3 regions of the Propionispora hippei DSM 15287 genome follow, and region 2 is predicted to be linked to each of the others. Evidence: riboswitches for the same ligand, from Rfam matches in the RefSeq annotation. Region 2 holds a riboswitch; each other region holds the start of a gene.

What was found. A riboswitch is a leader RNA that binds a small molecule or an ion and turns the genes downstream of it on or off. The one in region 2 is predicted to bind lysine.
Region 1: linked by a shared signal. The riboswitch ahead of dapB (4-hydroxy-tetrahydrodipicolinate reductase) and the one ahead of F3H20_RS12360 (amino acid permease) in region 2 are both predicted to bind lysine.
Region 3: linked by a shared signal. The riboswitch ahead of F3H20_RS11230 (diaminopimelate decarboxylase family protein) and the one ahead of F3H20_RS12360 (amino acid permease) in region 2 are both predicted to bind lysine.

The regions. Positions count from the first base shown of each region.
Region 1 is NZ_FQZD01000006.1:203,302-206,582, reverse strand. It holds gene F3H20_RS04360 (aspartate-semialdehyde dehydrogenase) at 1-587, opposite strand, end outside; gene dapB (4-hydroxy-tetrahydrodipicolinate reductase) at 822-1,616, opposite strand; lysine riboswitch at 1,745-1,922, opposite strand; gene F3H20_RS04350 (hypothetical protein) at 2,093-2,806, opposite strand; gene F3H20_RS04345 (YlmC/YmxH family sporulation protein) at 2,885-3,172, opposite strand; gene F3H20_RS04340 (hypothetical protein) at 3,187-3,281, opposite strand, start outside.
Region 2 is NZ_FQZD01000021.1:32,011-35,291, forward strand. It holds gene F3H20_RS12355 (amino acid permease) at 1-1,365, shown strand, start outside; lysine riboswitch at 1,481-1,660, shown strand; gene F3H20_RS12360 (amino acid permease) at 1,793-3,208, shown strand.
Region 3 is NZ_FQZD01000017.1:32,993-36,273, forward strand. It holds gene rph (ribonuclease PH) at 1-442, shown strand, start outside; gene F3H20_RS11220 (XTP/dITP diphosphatase) at 439-1,029, shown strand; gene F3H20_RS11225 (metallophosphoesterase) at 1,026-1,505, shown strand; lysine riboswitch at 1,564-1,739, shown strand; gene F3H20_RS11230 (diaminopimelate decarboxylase family protein) at 1,850-3,094, shown strand.

The sequences.
Region 1 (3,281 bases), on a different contig from region 2:
TGGTAATGCTTCGGCAGGCTGGCGCCCGGCAGAATATTAGCTTCGATCGACGCCCGTTGAATATGGGCAACCACCTGATTTTCCAGTTCATCAATCGCTTCTTTACCGGCACCGGAAACGGCCTGATAGGTCGATACGACGATCCGTTTAATCTTCGCTTTGTCATAAATCGGCTTTAATGCCATCAGCATAATAATAGTAGAACAGTTCGGATTGGCGATAATGCCTTGATGTTCTTTAATCGCCTCAGGATTTACCTCGGGAATGACCAAGGGCACCTTCGGATCCATGCGAAAGGCGCTGGAATTGTCAATGACGACGGCGCCGCGCTTTACAGCCTCGGGAGCCAGAGCCTTACTCGCCGCGCCGCCGGCAAATAAAGCAATCTGTACATTTTCAAAGGATTCCGGTTTGGCTTCTTCTACAGTATAAGTTTTTCCCATAAAGTCGATTTTTTTACCTGCCGAACGGGAGGAAGCCAATAGTTTCAATTCGGCAAACGGAAAATTACGCTCTTCAATCAGTTCCAGAAACTCCTTGCCTACTGCGCCAGTAGCCCCGAGTATTGCAACATTATATTTTTTCATTCCCAATCGCTCCTTTTCCTGTAAGGCGTGTCTTTAAACTATCCGAAACGCTCCCTGACAGCGCTTTTTGTGCCATACTTCGCTAAAATTTTTGAAAATAGGGGCCGCTATTCCTGCAAAATTTCGCGTGCCCTTTAGGGTATATCTCGTCTGGCGCAAAAAATCAGTCGCCATGGATCATTCCGTTAGTGTGAAGGCACGCCCTAGCACCGTTCATACTCACCATATTATGCATTAGTCCAAAATGTTCTCCAAACCACAAACCAGCCCCGTGATAGTAAGTACCCGCTTGCAGGCAAGCACCACGCCGGGCATGAATGACTCACGGGAGATCGAATCATGACGGATGGTCAAAGTCTGCCCCAAGCCGCCGAAAATAACCTCCTGATGGGCGACATAGCCAGGCAGTCTGACGCTATGGATACGAATACCCTCCAGTTCGCTGCCTCGGGCACCGGCCAGTTTTTCCTCTTCGTTCGGATGGCCCTGTTTTAAGAAACCCCGCTTTTCGGCAATCAACTGTGCCGTCCGCAGCGCCGTACCGGAGGGAGCATCCAGCTTCTGGTCATGATGCAGTTCGATAATTTCCACATGAGGAAGATACTTTGCCGCGTCCTGCGCCATTTTCATCATTAATACGGCCCCAATAGCAAAGTTAGGCGCAATCAACGCGTTGACCTTTTTATCGCTGCATAACCGCCCTACTTCTGCCAAATCATCCGCTGATAAGCCGGTTGTACCCACAACAGGACTTACACCACAGGCAATAGCCGTGCGAATGTTGGGCATCACTGCGGCGGGATTAGTAAAATCAACCATAACCTGCGGTTTGGTCTCGGTGATAACCGTCTGTAAATCCTTGCCTACCGTAACGCCGATCTTGCCTATACCAATCAGTTCGCCGGCATCGGCAAAGCTGGAGTTCACATCCATAGCACCGACCAGTTCCAATTCCTTGTCATTATATACGGCCTTCAACACTTCACGGCCCATTTTGCCGTATGCGCCGCACACTATTACTCTAATCACAAAAGTCCACCTCCTAAAATAATAAAAGACAGCCGGTGAATGCTTATCTCACCGGCTGTCTTATTTGTGATTAGACAGCCAAAACCATGACATCAGGAAATATAACAAAAGAATATCCCCTGCCGTCGATTTGAGATAGCGCTCCACCAAATACCACTTTGGTGACAGTCTTAAACCTATTCGATGTAAGACCAGTATACAAGGCTTGGCCGCCTTGCTATACTTCGGCAAACAACCCTTTCCTTTCAGATCATCGACACCACTCTAGCTGAAAGTACTCATCTTGTTCGCACCTCTACTCCACCCCGCGCAGGATGAGGTCTATTTATTTTACGTACATTGTATACTAAGCGTTCCATCAGTGTCAATCTTTTTGCGAAAAAAAACACCGACCGCCGCTTAACTCGCCTTTACTCCTGGGAGTAAAGGCGAGTTAACCGCTGGAGCCGTTTAGTCAATTTCAGATTTTACAATCACTATTTGGTATTGTGACTTTCCACTTCACTGGCCCCGTTTTGCCGCAATACCTGAGCGGCGGCATTTACCTTGGCAGCGTCGGCGCGGATAACGGCCAGCGTATTGCCCTGAGCCACACTTTCCTCATACCGATGACTAGCCTCGGCCGGAATGCCCCAATCAATCAGGCCGCCGGCAATACCGCCAGCTACAACACCACTGATAGCTGCCGCAATCGGACCGGCGGCGATAACCGGACCAATCCCCGGAATAGCCATAGCCCCGGCGCCCAGCAGCAAACCGCCAATACCGCCAATAGTGCCGCCCGTTAAAGCGCCGTCGGTAATATCGTCGTCATAGTATTCGGGTTTGCCCTCTCCTTCCCGCTTCTTGCTTACCAAATTGATCTCTTCGGTGCTAAAGCCCTGCTGACGCAATTGCTGAGCAGCCTGCTCGGCGCTGCTGCGTGACTTAAATACCCCAACGACGCTTTTTGTTCCTTTACCGGCAGCTTGCGAAGACTGGGTGCTGTTTGACGCACCGCTATTCTGGCCGCTGCTTGAGGTAGCTGTTTGACTCTGCGATGCATTTTGTGCCTGCATGCCGTTTGTTGCCTGTCCCTGCGCACCGGCGGCGTTCTGGCCGCTGCTTGAGGAAGCGCCGGCGTAACTGTTAACGACTGCACTGCTGGCAGTTTGTTGCGTAGAAGACTGGTTGTTTCCGGAATTGTTCATAAACAGACCTCCTAACATTGAAGTATGAATTGGACAAAGTCCAATTCTACCATGTTAGTTTGTCCATTCTGCCGCTTACTATGTATTGCCGGTTCGACGAAGCATGCGGGAATTCGACACTTCTCCTGCCTGCTGCAACTCAATAATTATGACATCGTCGCCAATTTTTTTAACACTGTCCCAGGGAATGGCGGAAACTTTCGTATCGCTTAAAAAATGCAAAAAGCTCTGGCTCACCGGCAGAATCAGGGAGTCAATTTCCCCGGTTCTGGCATCAAACGTAAGCTCACACTCGTTAATGACTCCCAGCCGCGCTCCGTCACCGATATTGATGACTTCTTTTCCCGATAATTCACTTAACCTCATATTTTTCTTCACTCCTAATTCTTGTTAAAAAGGCGCATAACCAGGGGCTGCACAATAGCCAGGCCAATGGCCAGACAAGGCAGCGGGTCCATAGCGACGCCCAGCAACA
Region 2 (3,281 bases):
GAGGAAGGAAACATTCAGCGGGGCCTTAAGAACCGTCATATTCAGATGATTGCTCTGGGTGGCGCCATTGGCACCGGCTTGTTTTACGGCTCGGCCTCGGTCATTAAGCTGGCGGGACCGGCCATTACGGTATCGTATTTAATCGGCGGCATCATTATTTTCTTTATCATGCGGGCCTTGGGTGAGATGTCGGTGGAGCAGCCGGTATCGGGTTCCTTCAGCCAGTATGCCTACCAATACTGGGGTGAACTGCCCGGCTTTATCGGTGGCTGGAATTACTGGTTCAACTATATTGTAGTCAGTATGGCGGAGCTTGCCGTTGTCGGCACTTATGTGAATTACTGGCTGCCGGATATCCCCATCTGGGTATCGGCGCTGGTTTGCCTGGTGGCAATTACCGCCATCAATCTTATTCATGTGAAAGCCTTCGGCGAGTTCGAGTTCTGGTTTGCCATTATCAAGGTGCTGGCTATTGTCGGCATGATTGTGTTTGGTGTAGCTATTATTGTTTTCGGCTTCGGTCACGGCGGCGTGCCGATTGGCCTGGGCAATCTCTGGCAGCATGGCGGCTTTTTGCCTAACGGTGTTTACGGCGTTATTTTATCGTTAGTCATGGCCATGTTTTCTTTTGGCGGCGTGGAACTGATCGGTATTACCGCCGGCGAAGCGGAAAACCCGAGAAAGTCCATCCCGCAGGCAATCAATCAGGTGGTTTGGCGGATTTTACTATTCTACGTCGGAGCGCTGACCGTTATTTTGGCTATTTTCCCCTGGAATGAGATGGGGACTCAGGGCAGCCCCTTCGTGCAAATCTTTACCCATGTGGGTATTCCGGCTGCAGCCCATTTGTTGAACGCGGTTGTGCTTACGGCAGCCTTGTCCACCTATAACAGTGCGCTGTACAGCAACGGCCGGATGTTGTATGGTCTGGCCCTGCAGGGCAATGCCCCGCGGCTGTTTGCCAAATTGAACACCTCCGGTGTTCCGGTAGCTGCCATTTTGGTATCGTCAGGCGTTACGCTGTTTGCCGTTTTACTCAGCTATATCGATCCGGACCGGGTGTTTTTGTATTTAATGGCAGTGGCGACTATCGCCATTATCATTAACTGGGCTATGATTTTGTTAGTTCAGCTTAAATTCCGGCAGAAGAAAGAGGCCGAAAAAGCGGTGCTGACCTACAAGCTGCCCTGGTATCCCTTTTCGTCCTATATCAGCCTGGCTTTTCTGGCCTCCATTTTAGTCATTATGGCCTTAATTCCCGATATGAGGTACTCGCTTTATATCGCACCGGCCTGGCTGCTTTGTCTGTACATCGGTTATCAGGTAAAGGCCAAACGGCAAAGTGAGCCTGTACGAAACTATTAACAATAGCAATTTATTGTAAAAAATTCGAAATTTGTTTTTATTTTTAGCACAGAAACGTAAAAGTCTCTTCCTAAAACACAGGGGATCAAGTATAATAAAAATTAGTTTAATACGGTGATCAGATAGAGGCGCGGGGATTATGAAACTGCAGTGAGCTGGCTGGCGATAAAACTGCAGCGGAGGAATACCCGCCGAAGCGGCCGTGCCCTGGCCAGGGCGGCTGCTGGGGTTGTATTGAATAAGTACAACACTGTCATCCGGGTTTCCCACCATTGGATGAAGCGCTATCTCACAGAAAGTTTTACTGTCATGGTTTATGCGGTAATCGTACGGTTGTGAGATGGCTCACGACCGTTTTTTTTTGTGAGCGAAAGGAAAGCGGTTATGGCGGGTTAGGCTGCAGGTTATTAAGACTAGGAGGTATTATATGTATAAGCAGGAAGATATTTTGAAAGAGCTTTGCCCGGCCAAACCGGAACTAAAGCGGGAGATGAAATCGCGCCACTTAATGATGATTTCCATTGGCGGAACGATCGGTACCGGCTTGTTTTTAGGTTCGGGGCAGACGATCAGTCAGGCCGGCCCGGCGGGTGCCATCATCGGATATTTGTTCGGCGGCTTTGTTATGTATATGGTGCTGCTCTGTCTGGCGGAGCTTTCGGTGGCTATGCCGGTTTCCGGCTCGTTTCAAAGCTATGCGTCCCAGTTTATTTCTCCTGGCGCAGGCTTTACCACCGGCTGGCTGTACTGGATTAACTGGGCGGTCTGCATTGCTGCCGATTTTACGGCGGCCGGAATTATCATGCATAACTGGTTTCCCCAGGTTGACACCTGGATTTGGAGCGGTATTTTTGCATTGGGACTGGCTCTGTTGAATGTTATTTCCGTCAAGGCCTACGGCGAGGCTGAATTCTGGTTTGCCGGCATTAAGGTTGCCGCCATTGTGTCGTTCATTATTGCCGGAGCCGGCCTGATGTTTGGTTTTACCGGACATGAGGGAGCTATTGGACTTAGCAATTTCCATACCGGCGGCGGTATTTTCCCCAATGGGTTTTCGGCGGTGTTTCTGACGATGATTGCCGTTTCCTACTCCTTTCAGGGAGCAGAACTGGTAGGCATTGCGGCAGGCGAATGCAAGGAGCCGGGCAAAAACGTGCCCCGTGTCATTCGCGGCATTACTTACCGGATTATGATTTTCTACATTTTGGCGATGATTATTCTGGCCGGAACGATTCCCTGGCAGGAAGCCGGCGTGCTGGAAAGTCCCTTCGCTCATGTGTTCGGACGCATTGGCATTCCCATCGCCCAGGATATTATGAGCTTTGTGGTGCTTACTTCGGCATTATCGGCCGGTAATTCCGCCCTGTACGCCTGCTCGCGGTTATTGTGGTCAATGGCCCAGGAAGGGCTGGCACCCCGTTTTCTTGGCCAACTAAACCGCAATGGTGTTCCTTTTTACGGCGTTATTGCTACGCTGATTCTGGCATGCCTGTCGCTGCTGACCAGTGAGTATGCGGCAGACACCGTCTATCTATGGTTAATGGCCAGTACCGGCCTGACCGGCTGCCTGATCTGGGTTATTATTGGCTGGTGCCAGATGAACTTCCGTAAGAAATTTTTGGCGGCAGGCGGTTCGGTGAAGGATCTGGTGTTCCGGACGCCCTGCTATCCGCTGGTGCCGATGCTGGCTATTGGGCTGAACCTGGTCGTTATCATCAGTCTGTATTTCGACGAATCCCAGCGTATCGTGCTGTATACCGGCTTCCCCTTGCTGGCAGCCATTTATCTGTTCCATGAAGTTTTCCTGAAAAAGCGGACTGCCGTAGCTCCTGCGGCGGAATAACACGGTCCTTTTTTACCGTAAAATGGTTGACGTGAAGCCGTTTATGGTGTAGAATGTTAAAATCATAAGATAG
Region 3 (3,281 bases), on a different contig from region 2:
CAGCGTGGTAGACTTAAAGGCATTGGGAGAACGAACGATTTGGCTGGACTGCGATGTTCTGCAGGCTGACGGCGGCACCCGGACAGCGGCCATTACCGGTGCGTTTATCGCCATGGTTGATGCGGTAAATACCATCTATAAGCAAGACAAGGCTTTTCCGGTCAGGGACTTCCTGGCGGCAATCAGCGTAGGCGTCATTGGCAGCGAAACAGCCCTGGATCTTTGCTATGAAGAGGATTCTCATGCCGCCGTGGATATGAATCTGGTAATGACCGGCAGCGGTACCTTTGTCGAGGTGCAGGGAACGGGAGAAAAAAGCGATTTCAGCCGCCAGCAGTTGAATGAAATGCTGAATTACGGTGAAAAAGGCATCCATGCATTGATTGATTACCAAAAGGACATTCTGGGGCCGCTGGCCTGGAAGGTAGGGCGTGAACCGTGAAAGAGATAGTGATTGCCAGCTATAATAAAGGGAAGGTCGCCGAGTTTAAGAAAGCCTTGGCTCATTTGCCGGTTACCGTACTTTCCCTGGCCGACTTTGACCGTATTCCGGAGGCAGTGGAAAAAGGCAGCACGTTTGCCGAGAATGCGGTGCTAAAAGCGCGGCATTATCAGGAATATACGAAAAAGGCCTGCCTGGCCGACGATTCGGGGCTGGCAGTGGTTGCTTTAAACGGAGCACCGGGGGTGCTTTCCGCCCGGTATGCCGGAGAACAGGCTTCAGATACCCAAAATAACGAAAAGCTGCTGGCCGCTATGCAGCGGATAACTGACCGTCAGGCGCGGTTTTGCTGTGTACTGGCTTTTTTGGATACCGATGGCACGCTTTTGACGACCGAAGGCTATTGTGAGGGAGTACTTCTTCAGGCGCCGCGGGGAACGGGCGGCTTTGGCTATGATCCCTTGTTTTTTATCCCGGCTTTAAACAAAAGCATGGCTGAAATTTCCTTGGAAGAAAAAAATAAAATCAGTCACCGCGGCATGGCTGTACGGCATATGGTGGATAAGATGGCGGGATATATGTCATGAAAAAGATCGGCGTCATCAGCGATACCCATGGCCGGGGCATTATGGTTAACCAAGCGGTAAAAGCGTTGCCGGATATGGATTTATGGCTTCATGCCGGCGATAACAGTCAGGACATCCGCTTTTTTGAAGGCTTAACAACGGTGCCGGTGGTGGCGGCGGCGGGAAATTGCGACGGTTATCATGCTACCGCCAAGTTAGATGAATTTTTAACCGTGGAAGGAAAAAGCATTTGGCTGACTCACGGTCATCGTTATGAAGTAAAATACGGCACCCGGGAGCTGATTGAAAAGGCCAATGATCTTGCGGTCGATATTGTTATTTACGGGCACAGCCATATCCCCGATATTACCTGGGAAGGCGACTTGCTGGTTTTAAACCCGGGAAGCGCCGGCTTTCCGCGGGGCAACGTACCGACTTGCGCCCTGCTAGTGATTGATCAGGGTAAGGTTGCGGCTCAGATCATTGATATCAGATAAGAATATATATTGACAGGATATAGGCATATCCTGTATGATAAGTTACAAGTTTATATTATTTTGTGGTAGAGGTGCGGTCTATCAATAGTACCTGACGGAGTCTGGCGAACTGTGAAGCCAGGGAAAGGGATAGCCGCCGAAGCTGCAGTCTTTGCCAGGGATTGCCGCTGGTCTTGTGTTTAAGAAATACCGGACTGTCGCTTGATGGATATCAAGGGGAGCGCTACTATCTTGCACGTGGGTAAAACTTCCTTTACCATTTCAGCGATTTGTGAGATTGTACGCAAGTCGCTTTTTGTGTTTTATGGCGGCTTCTTGTCCAACTATATTGAGGAGGTTTTAACATGGCGGAAAAGAAACTACCATTTTCTAAAGATGAAATTCACAGGATTATTGAGGAATATAAAACGCCTTTTCATATTTATGATGAACAGGCTATCCGGGACAATGTGCGCGCTTTATTGAATGCCTTTGCCTGGGCGCCTGAATTTAAGGAGTATTTTGCCGTAAAAGCGACTCCCAATCCTTCCATTATGGAAGTTTTGCGGGAAGAAGGTGTTGGGGCCGACTGCAGTTCGCTGGCGGAACTTTTGCTGGCAGAAAGAGCCGGGCTGCAGGGCGAGGAGATTATCCTGACCTCCAATGATACGCCGGCCATTGAATTTAAGAAAGCCCGTGAAATGGGTGCCGTGATCAATCTGGACGATATCAGTCATATCGATTATCTGGAAAGACATGCCGGCATCCCGGAGGTGCTTTGCTTCCGCTATAATCCGGGCCCGCTCCGGGAAGGCGGCAATGCTATCATCGGCAATCCGGAGGAATCCAAATACGGACTGACCAGAAAGCAACTACTGTCGGCCCTGGCCATTGTGAAGGAAAAAGGGGTAAAACGCTTTGGCCTTCATACCATGGTTGCTTCCAATGAACTTGATCATAATTTCTTTATTGAAACCGCTCATATGATGTTCGATTTAGTATTGGAAGTTAACCGGTCATTGGGTATCCGCATAGAGTTTGTCAATTTCGGCGGCGGTATCGGTATTCCGTACCGGCCGGAGCAGGAAGCAGTCGATCTTGAACGTCTGGGCCAGGGTATCAAGCAGGCGTATGAGGAAAAGATCGTGGCTAACGGACTGCATCCTTTAAAACTGGCGATGGAATGCGGCCGTATGGTTACCGGTCCTTATGGTTATCTGGTATCCACCGTTTTGCATAAAAAGGAAATCTACAAAAATTATGTCGGACTTGATGCCTGCATGGCCAACCTGATGCGTCCCGGACTTTATGGGGCCTATCATCATATTTCGGTAGTCGGTAAGGAAGACTGGCCGAAAGGGTATATCTACGATGTAACCGGCTCACTTTGCGAAAATAATGATAAGTTTGCCATTAACCGCAAGCTGCCGATGATTGATATCGGCGATGTCGTGGTGATTCACGATGCCGGTGCCCATGGGCACGCTATGGGTTTCAATTATAATGGAAAGCTTCGCTCCGCTGAGTTACTGCTGCGGCCGGACCGCAGCGTGAAGTTGATCCGCCGCGCCGAAACAATTGAAGATTATTTTGCAACGCTGGAGTTTTAAAACAGAGAGTAGTGTTGAGAACGAGATTCTCGGCACTACTTTTTTATCTTTTATTAGGGCATGCCTGAAAACCATCCGAAACGCCCCCTGACGGTAATTTTTACACCATACTTCGTTAACATTTTTTGCAATAGGGCCCACTATTCCTTCAAAATGTTGCCTTGTCTGGCGCAAAAATTACTCGCCA